Regions from separate parts of the Streptomyces sp. ID05-26A genome, predicted to be linked through region 3. Evidence: riboswitches for the same ligand, from Rfam matches in the RefSeq annotation. Region 3 holds a riboswitch; each other region holds the start of a gene.
What was found. A riboswitch is a leader RNA that binds a small molecule or an ion and turns the genes downstream of it on or off. The one in region 3 is predicted to bind S-adenosylmethionine.
Positions count from the first base shown of each region.

Region 1: another riboswitch for S-adenosylmethionine. It lies ahead of thrC (threonine synthase); the one in region 3 lies ahead of PV646_RS14580 (methionine ABC transporter ATP-binding protein).
Region 2: another riboswitch for S-adenosylmethionine. It lies ahead of PV646_RS01690 (aminotransferase class V-fold PLP-dependent enzyme); the one in region 3 lies ahead of PV646_RS14580 (methionine ABC transporter ATP-binding protein).

Region 1 covers NZ_JARAYZ010000005.1:612,131-618,002, forward strand. Annotated here, with positions in the region: gene PV646_RS37520 (DNA internalization-related competence protein ComEC/Rec2) at 26-2,812, shown strand; gene thrC (threonine synthase) at 2,796-4,052, opposite strand; SAM riboswitch class I at 4,064-4,207, opposite strand; gene holA (DNA polymerase III subunit delta) at 4,295-5,263, shown strand; gene PV646_RS37535 (hypothetical protein) at 5,292-5,872, opposite strand, start outside.
Region 2 covers NZ_JARAYZ010000001.1:342,383-348,254, forward strand. Annotated here, with positions in the region: gene PV646_RS01670 (LysR family transcriptional regulator) at 1-514, shown strand, start outside; gene PV646_RS01675 (NAD(P)-dependent oxidoreductase) at 503-1,093, opposite strand; gene PV646_RS01680 (RluA family pseudouridine synthase) at 1,167-2,051, opposite strand; gene lspA (signal peptidase II) at 2,152-2,931, opposite strand; gene PV646_RS01690 (aminotransferase class V-fold PLP-dependent enzyme) at 2,955-4,286, opposite strand; SAM riboswitch class IV at 4,321-4,435, opposite strand; gene PV646_RS01695 (potassium/proton antiporter) at 4,509-5,872, opposite strand, start outside.
Region 3 covers NZ_JARAYZ010000001.1:2,931,684-2,937,555, forward strand. Annotated here, with positions in the region: gene PV646_RS14570 (resuscitation-promoting factor) at 1-1,078, shown strand, start outside; gene rsmA (16S rRNA (adenine(1518)-N(6)/adenine(1519)-N(6))-dimethyltransferase RsmA) at 1,185-2,021, shown strand; SAM riboswitch class I at 2,110-2,203, shown strand; gene PV646_RS14580 (methionine ABC transporter ATP-binding protein) at 2,420-3,418, shown strand; gene PV646_RS14585 (methionine ABC transporter permease) at 3,415-4,098, shown strand; gene PV646_RS14590 (MetQ/NlpA family ABC transporter substrate-binding protein) at 4,128-4,928, shown strand; gene PV646_RS14595 (4-(cytidine 5'-diphospho)-2-C-methyl-D-erythritol kinase) at 4,986-5,872, shown strand, end outside.

The DNA.
Region 1 (5,872 bases), on a different contig from region 3:
GACCTCCCGACCACGGCAGGCCCCAGTGCCCCGCAACCACCCGATAGCCCACGACCTCCGCCTGGTCCCGGCGGCAGCAGCGGTCTGGACGACCGCAGTGGCCGGGCTCTTCCTGAGCTGGCAAGCGGCAGCAGCAACCGGCCTCGCCGCAGGAGCCATCGGCCTGGCAGCGTGGCGCAGAGCCTGGTGGACCAGGACCTGCGCGATAGCGCTCCTGATCTCCGGCCCGGTGGCCGCGGCCTGGGTGGGCGGCAACGTCCTGCGAGCCGAGTCCCACCCACTCCGCCTGGCAGCTGACGAGGGCCGCAGCACCACCCTCGCGGTCGAACTCACCACCAGACCGAAGGGCATCCGGGCCGCGGGCTTCGGCGGAACCCAGGCGGGGGTGGAGAACGTCGTGATCAAAGCGACGGCGGACGGTGCCCAGCTCGTGCTGCTGGCTCCGGCCGACAAGTGGCGAGATCTGTTGCCAGGCCAGAAGGTCACGGTCAAAGGCACGCTCGCGCCGCCCCGGGGCGGTGATCTGGCGTCGGCGTTGCTGCGGGTGCGCGGTCCGCCGCAGGACGCGATGCCGCCGCCGGTCTGGCAGACCTGGGCCGGCGACCTCCGGGACGGCCTGAGGCAGGCCAGCAAAGTCCTCGACGACGAGGAGGCCGGGCTCTTGCCGGCGCTCGTGGTGGGTGACACCGAGCAGATGGTGCCGCGCATCGTGGAGGAGTTCCGGACGGCGGGCCTCGCCCATCTGCTCGCGGTGAGCGGGGCGAACCTGGCGATCATCTGCGGTGCGGTCTACCTGCTCACCAGACGGCTCGGGCCGCGTCCGGCGGCCTGCGCGGCGCTGGCGGCTCTGGTCGGGTTCGTCGTCCTTGCCGGGCCGGAGCCGAGTGTGCTCAGGGCCGCGGTCATGGGTGCCGTGGCATTGCTGGCACTGGTGCTGGGCCGGCAACGGTCCGCTGTGCCGAGCCTGGCGACGGCGGTGCTCGTCCTGGTGCTGCACGATCCGGCGCTGGGTGGTGATCCGGGATTCGCGTTGTCCGTGGTGGCGACGGCGGCTTTGGTGCTCGTTGCGCCCAGGTGGGCGCGGGCGCTGAAACGGCGTGGTGTGCCGAACGGGCTGGCTGAGGCGATCGTCGTGCCGATGGCCGCGAGCCTGGCCACTGCTCCGGTGGTGGCGGGGTTGTCCGGGCAGGTGAGCCTCGTGTCGGTGGTGGCGAACCTCGTCGCCGGGCCGGTGGTCGCGCCGGCGACGGTGCTGGGTGTGCTGGCGGCGGCTGTCGCGCCGCTCTCGCCCCAGGTGGCCGAGGTCGTCACGCACGTTGCGGGGCCTGCTGTGAGCTGGCTTATCGCGGTTGGGCGGCAGGCGTCGGCCGTGCCCGGTGCGGCGGTCGGCTGGCCGGACGGCTGGGTCGGAGCGCTCGCGCTGACCGGCGTGACCGCCGCGGTCGTGGTGCTGGTGCGGTTCAAGAAGACGCGGACGTTGGTCGTCGCGGTGCTTGTCGGTGCGTTCGTGGTGCTGGTGCCGCTGAAAGTCGTGGTGCCGGACTGGCCGCCCGCGGGGTGGAAGGTCGTCAGCTGCGACGTGGGTCAGGGCGACGCGCTCGTCCTCGCCACCGACGCCCCCGACACGGCGGTGCTGGTCGACACCGGGCCCGATCCCGGTGCGGTCGACCGGTGCTTGAAGACGTTGGGGATCAAGAGGATTCCGCTGGTGGTGTTGACGCACCTGCACGCGGACCACGTCGGCGGTCTCGACGCTGTGCTCACCGGGCGTGCGGTGGGGGCGGTGGCCGTCGGGCCGCTCAAGGAGCCCGCGTGGGCGTGGAGGGAGGTCGGCGAACGGGTTCGCGCTCGGAACGTGCGGGTCGTGGAGCCGAAGGCGGGCGAGCGGTTCGCCTTGCCGGGACTGGAGTTGGAGGTGCTGGGACCGAGGCGGCCGCCGGTCGCCGAGGACGAGAACACGACGGTGAACGACTACTCGCTCGTGCTCAGGGCGCACACGAGGGCGGGCCGGGTGCTGCTCACCGGCGACGTCGAACTGGCCGGCCAGGCGGCGTTGCTGGGGGAGCGGGACCTGAACGCCGAGGTGCTCAAGGTCCCGCACCACGGGTCGCGGTACTCGCTGCCCGCGTTCCTGAAGGCCGTGCGGCCTCGGGTGGCGCTGGTGAGCGTCGGCGCGGGCAACAGGTACGGGCACCCGAGTCCGCACGTCATCGACCTGTTGCGGACTGGAGGTGCGTTGGTGTTGCGCACGGACAAAGACGGAGACCTGGCGGTGTTGCCGGGAAACCGAATCGTACGAAGGAGAAGAGATGGTCTGGGTCAGGTTGTTCAACACGCGCTACCCGATTCCCGGTGGCACGCCAGGACTCGCGTGGGCGCTGTGGCAGACGAACTACTCGGCGACGCCGTGGCCGCACGACGAACTGAAACCCGATTTCGGTTACTACATCTGCGAAACGCTCGAAGACGGTACTCGCGCCGTCACTCACAAAGCGGTGATCACGCATGTGCTGCCGCCGACGAAGGCGGAGACGCCGGAGGAGGCGTACGACCTGGTCGCCGAGCGGGTGTTCGACGACGAGCTGCGGGTGGCGCCGGACGTCTGGCACGACTACCACTACAACGCGCTCAAGGCGGACGCCCCGTGGCCGCAACGGGTTGTGGCGTGGCGCGCGGCTGTGGAGCAGGTCGGGCCGTACGTGGTGGACGGCCTGCAGCGCTTCCCGCGCACGGGCTGGCTCAAGACGGACGCGATCTCCCTGTGAGCCAAGGAGATCGCGTCCGTGAGGAGGTGATTAACCCAGTGCCTTGATGACGGCCTCGGCCGACGGCGGGACCGTGGCGCGCGGGCCGATCGTGTCGCCGAGCGCGTCGAGGGTCTTGAGGCCGTCGCCGGTGATCAGCAGCACGGTCTCGGCGTCGGGGTCGAGCTGGCCCGACTCGATCAGCTTCTTCGCCGTCGCGACGGTCACGCCGCCGGCGGTCTCGGCGAAGATGCCCTCGGTGCGGGCGAGCAGCTTGATGCCCTCGACGACCTCTTCGTCGGTGACGTCCTCGATGGCGCCGTTGGTGCGGCGCACGGCGTCGAGCACGTACGGGCCGTCGGCCGGGGCGCCGATCGCCAGCGAGCGGGCGATGGTGTCCGGGCGGACCGGGCGGATGACGTCGTGGCCCGCCTTGAAGGCGGCGGAGATCGGGGAGCAGCCGGTGGCCTGCGCGCCGAACACCTTGTACGGCGAGGCTTCGACCAGGTCGAGCTGGCCGAGTTCGCGGAACGCCTTGTCGACCTTGGTGAGCTGCGAGCCGGACGCGATCGGCACGACGATCTGGTCGGGCAGGCGCCAGCCGAGCTGCTCGGCGACCTCGTAGCCGAGCGTCTTCGAGCCTTCCGCGTAGTACGGGCGGACGTTGACGTTCACGAACGCCCAGTCCTCGTTCTCCGCGGCGAGTTCCTGGGCGAGGCGGTTGACGTCGTCGTAGTTGCCGTCGACGGCGATCAGGGCGCCGTCGTACACCGCGCTCATGAGGATCTTGGCGCGCTCGAGGTTGGAGGGCACGAGAACGACGGACTTCCAGCCCGCGCGGGCGGCGGCCGCGGCGACGGCGTTCGCCAGGTTGCCGGTGGACGGGCAGGCCAGCACCTTGAAGCCGAGTTCGCGGGCGGCGGCGAGCGCGACGCCGACGACGCGGTCCTTGAACGAGTGCGTGGGGTTGCCGGTGTCGTCCTTCACCCAGATCTTGCGGACGCCCAGCGCCTTGGCGAGGTTGTGCGCCTCGACCAGGCGGGTGCCGCCGGGATCGGTGTTCGGGTGCTGTTCCACAGTGGACGGAACGGGGAGGAGGCCGCGGTAGCGCCAGATGGACCTGGGGCCGGCCTCGATGTCCTCGCGCCGGATCTTCCCGAAGTCGTAGGCCACTTCCAGCGGCCCGAAACACTCGAGACAGGCGTACTCAGGAGCGAGAGGGGTCTCATTCCCACACTCCCGGCACAGCAGTGCCCGGGCAGGGCCGAGGTCGAACTTCGTGCTCGTGGGCACAGTGACAGCAGTCATCGCGAGGTATCTCCTCATCTTTCCCGCGAAATCGAACGGGTCGGAATTGGCACCGTGATCGTCTGCGCATGCCTATGCACAAGGTTCTGCGCATGGCGCTGACGCCGGTTGCCGGGGCTTCTTCGGGCCGTTCCCTCTGCCCCTCTGGATGAGCGGTGTTCAGTTGTGGTCACCAAGCTACGGCAACAGTCCGTCGCGCAGCCACCAACGTCCACGATCCGGGACGTGGAAAGATGCGGAGCGTGAGCGCACCGGAGTCACTGCACCTCGTCATCGGCGAGGAGGAGTTGCTGGTCGAACGTGCTGTTCGGGCGGCTCTCGAGGCCGCACGAGAGGTCGACTCGACCGCCGATCTGACCCGCGTCCAGGTGACTGATCTCACGGCTCCGGAGCTCGCCGAACTGGTGAGTCCGTCGCTGTTCGCGGAGGGTCGCGTGATCGTCCTGCAGAACGGGCAGGACATCAGCAAGGAGATCGCCGACATGGTGCTCTCCTACGTCAAGGCGCCTGCGGACGGCGTCACGCTCGTCGTCGTGCACACGGGCGGCGGTCGCAGCAAGGCGGCCAAGGATCTGCCGGGGCAGCTGAAGAAAGCCGGTGCCGCGGTCACGGAGTGCGCCAAGGTCACCAAGCAGGGTGATCGCGAGGCGTTCGTGCGCAACGAGGTGCGGCGCGCGGGCGGCAAGATCGACTCGGAGGCCGTCGCCACGCTCATCGACGCGGTGGGCACCAACCTGCGCGAGCTCGCCGCGTCCGCGTCGCAGCTCGTCTCCGACACCGACGGCAAGGTGACGGTTGAGGAGATCCGCCGCTACCACCAGGGCAAGGCCGAGGTGACCGGGTTCGCCGTCGCGGAGAAGGCCGTCGTCGGCGACCGGGCGGGTGCCATGGAGGCGCTGCGCTGGGCCATGCAGCTCGGCGTGCCGCACGTGCTGGTCGCGGACGCTCTGGCGGACGCGGTGCGCACGGTCGCGCGGGTGTCCGCTGTGGGCCGCGCCGACCCGTTCAGCCTGGCCGGGCCGCTCGGCATGCCGCCGTGGAAGATCAAGAAGGCGCAGGCCCAGTCCCGCGGCTGGGACCAGTCGGGGCTCGCCGACGCGATGCAGGTGGTCGCGGGGCTCAACGCCGACGTGAAGGGCGTGGCGGCCGACGCCGACTACGCGCTGGAGCGCGCCGTGCTCCGGATCGTGGCCGCGCACAGTCGCCGCTGACGATCGCAGGCGCCGCTGACCTGCCCGATCACGGCCGGCGCGGAATCCCGATCAGGTACTGGGTTCCGGTGAAACCGGGTTCGACGCCGATCGTCCAGTCGAACGACTCGGTGCGGTCCAGTCCGTCGACGATCCGCCGCAACTCCGCGCGCCCGTACATGCGCAGGAACGACACCACGCTGTCGAAGAACATCATGATCGGCAGCACCGGCACGACGTAGGTCAACGCCAGCCGCATCAGGTAGCGCGGCAGCGGGTTGCGCTGGAACGGCGCCGCCAGCAGTACGGCCAGCGTGAGGAAGAACGGGAACACCAGCACGTAGAGCCACGAGCGTTTGGTGTCCACGACGACCATCGGCTGGCGGGTGTCGACGGCGTTCTGCAACATCCGTGCGGCCAATGCGGGCGGGAAGTGGTGGAAGGCGCCGTAGATCGTCCGCGTCCCTTCCAGCCGGCAGTCCGTGGCGTCGACCGACGAGGCGACGTGGTCTACGGAGCAGCACGGGTCCGGCAGGCGGCGCCGGTTCTGCCTGGCCACGCGCTCGAAGGCGGGCACGTTCGGCACCAGGTCCGTCAGCGTGACCTGGGTGTGGACGCCCTGCGCGTGCA
Region 2 (5,872 bases), 2.6 Mb from region 3:
CGCCGAGCACTCCGCCGACACCGACGACCTGCGGCACGGGCGGGTCGACCTGGAACTCGGCGGCGGCAGGCCCGAACTGCCCGAGTTCCGTTCGGAGACGCTGGGCACCGACCCGCTCGCCGTGGTCATGCGGTCCGGTCACCCGTGCACCGAACTCGACCTGCGGGCCTATGCGACCTATCCGCACGTGCTGGTCTCACGGCGCGGGCGGTTGAGTGCCCCGATCGACGAACTGCTGGCCGCGGAAGGCCTGCGCCGCAGGGTGATCGCGACCGTGGCGACGGTGCACTCGGCGGTGCAGATCGCGGCCGCGAGCGACGCGCTGGTCACCACCACGACGGTCCTGTGCCGGCCGTTGATCGAAGCGTTCGGGCTGGTCACCCTGCCCCTGCCGGCCGAGTCGCCGGAGGCGCCGATCAACTGCAACTGGCACCAGCGCTACGACTCCGACCTCGCCCACGCCTGGCTGCGCGACCAGGTGCGGACGACCGTGCAGGACGTCCTAGGCCGCTAACGGCAACGCGACGGCACCGGGGAAACGCGGGTTCTCGGCCTCGTCGAGCATCGCGGCGGCCACGGTCTCGCGGCTCACCTTCGCCCCGAGGTCGAACGGCGGCGCGGCGTCCAGGCCGACCGTGCGGCCGGGCTCGAACGGCTCGTCGGTGAGGACTCCGGCGTGGAAGACCGTGCCCCCGGCGGCGAGCACGGTGTCGTCGGCCGCGACCTTGTCCGGGATCCGGTCGCCGAAGAACTTCCAGAGCACCTGGGCGCCCTCCCCCGCCGCCTCGGCCGACGCACCCGTTCCGTACGCGCCGAGCCAGATGATCCGGCGCGGTCCGGCGGCGACGACGGCCTGGGCGCCGTCGAGCATCACACCCGGCCGATCGGTGCCGAGACCGGACAGCACGACCGAGTCTGCGTTGATGTCCAAGGGACCGCTCACGTCGCCCGCGACCTTGCTCAGCAGCGGGTGTTCCAGCGGAATCCGCTGGGGGTCGCGGGCGATCGCGGTGACGGTGTGGCCGCGCTCCAACGCCTGGCGGGTGAGGGCGAGACCGGTGCGGCCCGAGGCGGCGAGAATGGTGAGGTGCATGCCGAGAACGCTATTGAGCACGCCGGTTAACATCAAGTGCAACCTAGCTAACCGGCGATTTACCCAGACGCAATCAGCCTTCTTCGCGCAGCTTCTCCAGAGAAGCGGCCAGGTCAGCCGGGTACTCGGACGTGTAGGACACCCACTGACCGTCGGCCGGGTGGTGGAAACCGAGCTGGCGCGCGTGCAGCCACTGCCGCGTGACGCCGAGCCGCTTGGCCAGCGTCGGGTCGGCCCCGTACGTCAGGTCGCCCACGCACGGGTGGTGCAGCGCCGAGAAGTGCACACGGATCTGGTGCGTGCGCCCGGTCTCCAGGTGTACCTCAACGAACGACGCCGCGCGGAACGCCTCGATGACCTCGTAGTGCGTGATGGACGGCTTGCCGTCCTGCATCACGGCGAACTTGTAGTCGTGCTTGGGGTGCCGGTCGATCGGGGCGTCGATGGTGCCCTTGATCGGGTCCGGGTGGCCCTGCACGATCGAGTGGTAGACCTTCTCGACCGTCCGCTCTTTGAAGGCGTGCTTCAAAGCCGAGTAAGCGGACTCGGACTTCGCGACCACCATCACGCCGGTCGTGCCGACGTCGAGCCGGTGCACGACGCCCTGGCGCTCGGCGGCACCGGACGTGGCGACGCGGTGGCCGCCGGCGGCGAGGCCACCGACGACGGTCGGCCCGGTCCAGCCCGGCGACGGGTGCACGGCGACACCGACGGGCTTGTCCACGACGATGATGTCGTCGTCCTCGTGGATGATGACCAGGCCCTCGACGGGGATCGCCTGGACGGTGATCGGCTGCGGCGGCGCCGGCAGCGTGATCTCGAGCATCGACCCGGCGGTGAGCCGGTCGGACTTGCCGACCACACGGCCGTCGACCAGCACGTCGTCGGCGTCGGCGATGCCGGCGACGACGGTGCGGGACAGGCCGAGCAGCTTCGCGAGGCCGGCGTCGACGCGCATGCCGTCCAGACCGTCGGGAATCGGCAGCGTTCGGTAACCGCTCACGCGGGGGCCTCGACCTTCTTCTTCTTGCAGAACCTGCTGAAACTACCAGGAGCAGCTACTTCGACTCCTGCAGACCGCCGGACTCCACGCCGGACTCCACGACGGGCTCGGCCTTCTTCACGACGGTCCCGTCGTAGTCGTGCTGCAGGAGTGCCAGGACAATGATCGTCACGCCACCGCCGACGATCGCCATGTCCGCGACGTTGAACACCGGCCACACCTGGCCGTACGGGTCGAACAGCGACAGGAAGTCGACCACGTGGCCGCGCATCGGGCCCGGTTCGCGGAACAGCCGGTCGGCCAGGTTGCCGACGGCGCCGCCCAGCACCAGGCCGAGGCCGACGGCCCAGCCCTGCGAGCGGAGGTTGCGCGAGATCCAGAGGATGAACCCGGCGACGCCGAACGCGATCAGCGCGAGGATCCACGTCATGCTCTCGGCCAGGCCGAACGCGGCGCCGGGGTTGCGGACGAACGTCAGGTAGAGCACGCCGCCGAAGAGCTTGATCGGGTCGGCGCCCTCCAGGAACGCCACGGACACGACCTTGGTGAGCACGTCGAGGACCAGCACACCGGCGGCCAGCACACCGAGGATCTTCGTCTTCGGCTCCGGCAGCGAGCCGGTGATCGAGAACTCCTCCTCGGCGTCCCCGGCCTCGACCGGCGCGTCGGCGGACTTCTCCCCCGGCGTCGTCATCTCCGGCTCGGGAACCTCTCCCGACAGCACCGGGGTCGCGACCGTCTCGGGCTCGCTGACCTGCGTTTCCGCAGGCTTGTCAGCGACCTCCCTCGAGGTCTTCGCAGCGGCCTTCTCCGGGGCCTCGGCCTCGTCGCTCACCAGGTCAGTCTCCACTACTGGGACTACGCGAGGAACGGCGGCAGGGTTCGGTTGTCGTCCTGCGGGACCCAGCGGCCGTCGCGCTGCTCGTAGGTCCACTTCGGACCTTCGGTGACGAGAGCGCGCAGTGCCGCGACCAGACGATCAACGTGCTCGGCCGTCGTACCGAGGCCGATCGACGCGCGCACGGCACGTTCCTCGTGCGATCCGACCTGCTTGACCAGGCGTCCCACGATCACGTGCGCGCAGAACGCCCCGTCGCGCACACCGATGCCGTACTCGGCGGACAGTGCGGCGGCGAGGAAGCCCGCGTCGAAGCCGGAGATCGTGAAGCTCACGACGCCGACCTTGTCCGCGTCGGTCAGGATCGCGAGTTCCCGGAAGCCGGGGATGGTGCGCAGCCCGTCCTGCAGGCGGGCCAGCAGCTCCTGCTCGTGCGCGATGGTCTGCTCCCAGTGCCGCGAGAGGATCTCGCAGGCCGCGGCCAGCGCGTGCACGCCGACGACGTTCGGGCTGCCGGCCTCGTGCCGCTCGGGCACCGCGGACCAGGCCACACCGAGGCGGTCGCCGTGGTCGGTCACCTTGGACGTGGCACCGCCGCCGACCAGGTACGGCTGGGCCTGCTGCAACCAGTCCGCGCGGCCGACCAGCACTCCCGCGCCGAAGGGCGCGTAGATCTTGTGGCCGGAGAACACGACGTAGTCGACACCCAGCTCACGGGCGTTGATCGGGCGGTGCGGAGCGAGCTGGGCGGCGTCGAGCGCGATCCGCGCGCCATGCCGGCGGGCGACCTTCGCGAGCTCGGCGACCGGCCACAGCTCCCCCGTGACGTTGGACGCCCCGGTGACGATCACGAGCCGAGGGCCGACCGGGGCGGCGGCCAAAGCCCGGTCCAGCGCGACAACTGCGGCGCCGGACGAAGACGGAGCGAGGACGCGCTGAACGTGGGGGCCCCTCCAGGGCAGCAGCGCGGCGTGGTGCTCGCTGTCGAACAGGACGACGGCGGTGTTCTTGGGAACGCTGCGCGCCAACAGGTTCAGCGAGTCAGTGGTGTTGCGGGTGAAGACGACGGCGTCGGAGGAGTGCGCCCCGACGAACCGGCGGACGCGGTCGCGGGCCTGCTCGTAGACGCGGGTCGAGACCTGGGAGGCGAACCCGGCGCCGCGGTGCACGCTGGCGTACCAGGGCAGCAGCTCGTCGACGGCGTCACGGACCTCCTGAAGACAGGGCGCCGAGGCCGCGTGATCGAGGTTGGCGTAGGTCACGCGCTCTCCGGTGACCAGGGGAACGCGCAGGTCGGCGCCGACGACAGCCGGAACGGTGGTGGTGGTTCCGGGGGTGATCGCGAGCGTCATCGAGGTGCCTCCGAGGCCAGGGGCCCTTTGCGAAGGCCCGCGCTTGACCGGCGCCCCACGCGCCGGACCAGGTCCTCACCAAGGGCACCCCACCGCGGTTGGAGGGTTGCCGGCCAGCAAGCTTGGGCTTGACGCTGGCTCTCATGACCTGCCGACGACGTTAGCGGAGCGTGATCCTCCCGTCGACACCCGATTCACATCGTGAGAAGGCTCGCAGACCGACTAATCGCCGGTCTCGCCCTTCCACCTGGCGTAGCGACCGGCCCTGTCGACGGCACGAACGCGCCGCTCAGCGGCGTCGCGCGCCTCTTCGGTGGTGACGATGAGCAACTGGTCGTCGGTCTGCAGCCGGGTCGTCGGTTGTGGCGTGAAACTCTTTCCCGAGCGCACCACGAGCGAGACTGTGGCGCCCGTGGGCAGCCGCAGCTCGGACATGTAGACACCGTGCAGCTTCGACCCGCGCTGGATGTGCACCTGCAGCAGTTCGGCGCCGAGCTCGTCGAGCGGCGAGGAGTCGACCTGGACCTCCACCGCCTCGCCCGTCTTCACGAGCCCGAGCCGCCGCGCGAGGAACGGCAGCGTCGTGCCCTGCACCACCGTCAGCACGATGACCAGCAGGAACACCACGTCGACCAGTTCCCGCGCGCCCTCGACCCCCTGGATCAGCGGGATCAGCGCGAACACGATCGGCACGGCGCCCCTGAGGCCTGACCAGGAGAGGAACGCCTGTTCCCGCCACGGCACCTTGAACGGCAGCGAGGCCAGGACCACCGACAGCGGCCGGGCGACGAACGTCAGCACCACGCCCGCGACCAGCGCGGGGAAGAGCACGTCGAGCAGCCGTGACGGCGAGGCGTAGAGGCCGAGCAGCACGAAGAGCCCGATCTGGGCGAGCCAGCCGAGGCCTTCGGCGAACGAGAGGGTGTCGGCGCGGTGCGGCAGGCGGGCGTTGCCGAGGACCAGCGCGGCGACGTACGTGGCGAGGAAACCGGAGGCGTGCACGAGGTCGCCGGCCGTGTAGGCCATCACGCACACCGCCACCGTGGCGAGCGGGTACAGACCGGTGGAGGGCAGCGCCGCGCGTCTCAGCCCGGCTCCGCCGAGGAACCCCAGCGCCACACCGATGAGCGCGCCCGCGCCCAGTTCGTAGATCACCAGCAGCGGCGCGGTCCAGGAGATCTGGTCGGAGGAGGCCAGCAGCACCACGGCGATGAACACCGGTGCGTCGTTGAGACCGGACTCCAGTTCGAGCGCGCCCGTGAGCCGCGCGCCGACACCCAGCGAGCGCAGGACGCTGAACACGGCGGCCGCGTCGGTGGACGACAGCACCGCGCCCCACAGCAACGCCATCCGCCAGTCGAGGCCCAGCAGGAAGTGCAGTGCCGTGCCGGTCACCGCGACACTGACCACAACGGCCACTGTGGACAGTGCGACGCCCAGCCACAGCGACGACTTCACCGCGTTCCAGCGGGTCGTGATGCCGCCCTCGGTGAGGATCAGGACCAGCGCCGCGATGCCGAGCGACTGCGTGAGGTCGGCGTCGTCGAACTTGATGCCGAACACCGACTCGCCGAGCAGCACGCCGA
Region 3 (5,872 bases):
CCTCAAGGGCACCGTCGCCGCGGTCCTCGTGTCGATCTCCGGTGGCGGCGTGACCGCCATGGCGATGGACAAGTCGCTGACCGTCGAGGTCGACGGCGCGATGCAGACCGTCCACTCCTACGAGGGCACGGTCGGCGACGTCCTGGCGGAGGAAGGCATCGTCGTCGGTGAGCACGACGCCCTGTCCCCGTCGCTGAACGCCCCGATCTCCGACGGCGGCAAGATCAGCCTCGACCGCGGCCGCCTGCTCAAGATGAGCGTCGACGGCCAGGCCCGCGAGGACTGGGTCCGCTCCGTCACCGTCGAGGAGGCCGCCAAGCAGCTCGGCGTGCCGCTCGAGGGCGCGTGGATGTCGATGCCCGGCTCGCACGCCGTGCCGCTCGAGGGCATGAACCTCGAGGTCAAGACCAGCAAGACCGTCAAGCTGTTCGACGGCGCGAACCCGGTCCGCGAGGTCAAGACGACCGCGCTGACCGTCGACGAGCTGCTCAAGGCCGAGAACCTCTCCCTCGGCCCCGAGGACGCCGTCGCGTCCGGCATGGACGTGAAGATCGCGACCGGTGCCGAGGTCTACATCTCCCGCACCGGCGTCACGGTCATCAACGTGAACGAGCCGGTCGCGCCGCCGGTCGAGAAGACCAACGACCCGAACATGACCGCGGGTCAGCAGACCGTCACCGACCCCGGCGCGCCGGGCGAGCAGACCTCGCAGTACCGCGTGACGGTCAAGAACGGCAAGGAAATCAGCCGCGAGAAGCTGAGCAGCAAGGTCACCAAGGAACCGAAGCCCAAGAAGATCACCGTGGGCACGAAGCCGCTGCCCGACGGTGAAGTCTGGGACCGCCTCGCCAAGTGTGAAGCGGGCGGCAACTGGGCCATCAACACCGGCAACGGCTACTACGGCGGCCTCCAGTTCTCGGCCAGCACGTGGGCCGCGAACGGTGGCACCGCCTACGCGCAGCTGCCGCACCAGGCGACCCGCGAACAGCAGATCGCCACCGCGACCAAGCTGCGCGACCGCGCGGGCGGCACGTACGGCGCCTGGCCGGGCTGCCGCGCGAAGCTCGGCCTGCCGTAAACCTCTCTCCGTCCCCCGCCGAAGGCCGTCCGTGGTTCGCCACGGGCGGCCTTCGCCGTTTCCTCCCCTGCGACCTCCGCCGCGGGCCTGGTGCGAGAATGCACCGGTGAGCCTGCTGGGACCTGCCGAAGTTCGTCGTCTAGCTGCCGAGCTGGACATCCGCCCGACCAAGAAGCTGGGCCAGAACTTCGTGCACGACCCGAACACGGTCCGCAAGATCGTCACCGCGGCCGAGCTCACCGAGGACGACGTCGTCCTGGAGGTCGGGCCCGGTCTGGGTTCCCTGACCCTCGCGCTGCTCCCCGGCGCCAAACAGGTCGTCGCGGTCGAGATCGACCCTCCGCTGGCCGCTCGCCTCCCGCAGACGGTCGCGGAGATGGACCCGGAGAACGCCGGCAAGCTCCACGTCGTCCTCAAGGACGCCATGAAAGTCACCCAAGAGGACCTACCGGCACAACCCACCGCGATCGTCGCGAACCTGCCGTACAACGTCGCGGTCCCCGTGGTCCTGCACCTCTTGGCCGAACTCCCCAGCCTGCAAAAGGGTCTGGTGATGGTGCAGGCGGAGGTCGCCGACCGGATGGCCGCCAAGCCCGGCAACAAGATCTACGGCGTCCCCAGTGTGAAGCTCGCCTGGTACGCCGAGGCGAAGAAGGCCGGCTCGATCGGCAAGAACGTCTTCTGGCCCGCGCCCAACGTCGACTCGGGCCTGGTGTGGTTCCTGCGTCACGACAATCTTCTGTCCACAGTGGACCGGAAAAGGCTTTTCCAGATCGTCGACGCCGCGTTCGCGCAGCGCCGCAAGACGCTGCGAGCGGCCCTCAAGGGCTGGGCGGGCGGCTCGGCGGAAGTCGACGAACTGCTGTCGAAAGCGGGCGTTGATTCCCAGCTCAGGGGTGAGCAGTTGAGCGTGATCGACTTCATCCGGATCGCGGAAGCCTAGGCCGGGGATCCATCGGCCATCAGTGTGATCTGTCGAACGAATCCGGTTTTGGCTTGCGCAACCGAACGTCCGTCCGGTTGACTCTTACTTGCCATCCGGAGCGACTGAGAGACCTGGCTCTACGACGTCGCAGCAACCACCCGCTGGATGCGGGCAGGTGCTAACGCCAGGACCGATGGAGGATCACCATGGGTACCACGCGAATGCTGACGCGCCGTCGAGTCATCGACCAGTGCCGTCGCTCGTCTTCTGCATGTCGTCGCCACCTCGTCTAAGGCGCCTTCTCAAAGTCCTTTGACGCGCACTCGTCTGAAGAGTGGCGCACACCTGAGCAGCACACCTCGATCGCGCACACCCCCACCGGGCTGTGTGCCGTCGCGCGCAGCCGTGGAGCAGAAGTGATCACTGTCGAAAACCTCACCAAGTCCTTCCAGGGTGTCAGCGCCCTCAACGGCGTGACCCTCGACGTCGAGGCCGGCACCGTGCTCGGCGTGGTCGGCCCGAGTGGTGCCGGCAAGTCGACGCTCGCCCGTTGCGTCGCGCTGCTGGAGCGTCCCGACTCCGGGGCGATCCGCGTCGACGGCACCGACATCACCAGCCTCGACGGGTCCGCGCTGCGGGCCGCCCGTCGGCAGATCGGCGTTGTGCCGCAAGGGGATTCGCTTCTCCGTCAGCGCACGGCGGCCGGCAACATCGCACTGCCGCTGGAGTCCGCGGGCGTGCCCGGACCGCAGCGCCGCACTCGTGTGGGCGAGCTGCTGGACCTCGTCGGGCTCACCGACAAGGCCGCCTCGTACCCCGACCAGCTGTCCGGCGGGCAGCGCCAGCGCATCGCCGTGGCGCGCGCCCTCGCCGCCAACCCGTCCGTGCTCCTCGCCGACGAGCCCACGAGCGCCCTGGACCCGGAGACCACCGGTTCCGTGCTGACCGTGCTCGACCGTGCGCGCGCCGAACTGGGTGTGACCGTGCTCGTCGTCACGCACGACATGGGCGTGGTCCGGAAGATCTGCGATGACGTCGCTGTGCTGGAGCAGGGCCGCGTCGTCGAACACGGCAAGGTCCTCGACCTGGTCAACAACGCCGGAAGTCGCACGAGCAGCGCGCTGCTGCCCGCCGTCGACCTGAACCCGATCAACGAGAGCAGCTACGACCGCGTCGCGGACGTCGTGCTCGTCGGGTTCGCCGCGGTCGGCGCGCTTCTTCCCGAGGTCTCCCACCGGTTCGGCGTCGAGCTGAACATCGTCGGTGGTGGCCTCACGCGCCTGGGCGAGACGCCTGTCGCGCGGTTCCGGCTCGGCCTGAACGGCGAGCGCTCGGACTCCGCTCTGGAGTGGATCGGCGAGGCCGGCGGCTCGGTGCAGAGGTCCCTGAAGGGCCCCCAGGGAGTAGCTGCGTGAGGTCTGCAACACCCTGGCCCGACGTCTTCAGCTTTCTGCTCGAAGCCACCGGCGAGACGCTGTACATGGTCGGCGTCTCGACCGTCATCGCCACAGTTCTCGGAGTTCCCGTAGGTGTCTGGCTGCAGCTCACCGCACAGGGTGGGTTGCGGCCGAACGCCGCGGTGCACAGGATCCTCAGCTTCGTCACCGACCTGGGCCGCGCGATGCCGTTCATCGTGCTGCTGGTCGCGCTCACGTCCGTCACCCGCCTGATCGTCGGTGGCTCCATCGGCAGCACGGCGGTCATCGTGCCGCTGGCCGTGGGAGCGATTCCCTTCGTGGGCAGGCTGGTGCAGAACATCCTGTCCGAGGTGCACGTGACCGTGGTCGAGGCCGCGATCACCACGGGCGCCTCGACGTTGAGGATCGTGCGCAGCGTGCTGATCCGCGAGTCGCTGCCCGCGCTGATCAACGCCATCGGCGTCACCGTGATCGCCCTCATCGGGTACTCGGCGATGGCGGGCGTGATCGGTGGCGGTGGCCTCGGCGACCTGGCGATCCGCGAGGGCTACCAGCGCTTCAACGACCGGATCCTGTGGAGCACCGTGGCGTGGCTCGCCGTGCTCACCACCGTGATCCAGTTCGGTTTCACCCGTGCCGCCCGTGCGTCCGACCGGCGCCGGCACGCCTCCGTCTGACCCGTAGCAAGATTCTCAAAAGGAACGTCATGCGTATTCGTGCTGCCCTGATCGCAGTTGCTTTGACCGGTTTGACTGCTCTGTCCGCTTGCTCGTCGGGTGGTGCCAGCGCCTCCGACACGCTCAAGGTCGGCGTCTCCCCGGTTCCGCACGCCCAGATCCTCAAGTACGTGGCCGACAACCTCGCCGCGCAGAAGGGTCTCAAGATCGAGGTCGTCGAGTTCACCGACTACGTGCAGCCGAACACGGCGCTGGTCGACGGGTCGCTCGACGCCAACTACTTCCAGACCGTCCCGTACCTGGCGACGTTCACCAAGGAGAGCGGCGCCAAGGTCGAGTGGGTCGAGCCGGTCCACGTCGAGCCGCTCGGCCTCTACTCGAAGAAGGTCAAGAAGCTCGGCGACCTGCCGTCCGGCGCCAAGATCGCCGTCGCCAACGACGCGACGAACGAGGCCCGCGGCCTGAAGCTGCTGGAGGCGAACGGGCTGATCAAGCTCAAGGCCGTCGACCAGCCGACCGTGCGCGACCTCGCGGAGAACCCCAAGAACCTGCAGTTCGTGCCCCTGGAGGCCGCTCAGCTGCCGCGGTCGCTGGAGGACACCGACGCGTCCGTGATCAACGGCAACTACGCCATCGACGCGGGCCTCAAGCCGGCCACCGACTCGCTCGCGCTGGAGAAGGCCGAGGGCAACCCGAACGCGAACGGCCTGGTCACCCGCAGCGAGCTCAAGGACGACAAGCGCGTGAAGGACCTGGCGGAGCTGCTCGCGTCGCAGCAGGTCAAGGACTACATCAAGCAGACCTTCGACGGCGCGGTCATCCCGGTCTGAGCGTGACAGTGACCGGGGGAGGAGTCCGAGACCCCAGAACGCCCGTAGGCTGACATGGTGCTCGCAGTCGTTCCTCCCCCGGTCACAGTTCGCGTCCCGGCCAAGGTCAACCTGCACCTGGCCGTAGGTGACGTCCGCCCGGACGGTTACCACGACCTGGTGACGATCTTCCAGGCGCTGTCGCTGGTCGACGAGGTCACGGTCGCGGTCGCCGACGAGCCAGGCGTCGAGGTGTACGGCGAGGGCGCCGACCAGGTGCCCACCGGAGCCTCGAACCTCGCGTGGCGCGCGGTCCAGTTGCTCGCCACGCACGTGGGCAAGGACCCGGACGACCCCAAGGTCCGCGTCGTCATCCGCAAGGCCATCCCCGTCGCGGGTGGCATGGCCGGCGGCAGCGCCGACGCGGCGGCGACGCTGGTCGGCCTGTCGTCGTTGTGGCGCCTGGAGATCAGCCGCGACGAGCTGGCCGAACTGGCCGGGAAGCTCGGCGCGGACGTCCCCTTCGCGCTGTACGGCAGCACCGCCGTGGGCACCGGCCGCGGTGAGCGGATCGTGCCCGTGCTGGGCCGCCACCAGTTCCACTGGGTGCTGGCGTTCGACCGCCGCGGACTGTCCACTCCGGACGTCTTCGACGAGCTGGACCGCCTGCGCGCAGAGGGAGATCCGCCCCGCGTGGGCGCGGTCGAGGCGGTGCTCGAAGGCTTGTCCTCCGGAGACCCCCGTCAGCTCGCGTTGCTGCTCGGCAACGACCTGCAGGCCGCCGCCGTCTCGTTGCGCCCGAACCTGCGCCGCACGCTCCGCGCGGGTGTCGACGCGGGCGCGCTGGCCGGCATCGTGTCCGGGTCCGGCCCCACGACGGCGTTCCTGTGCGAGGACGGCGACGCGGCGGTGAAGGTGGCCGCCGAGCTCGCCGGTGCCGGCGTGTGCCGGACGGTGCGCGTGGC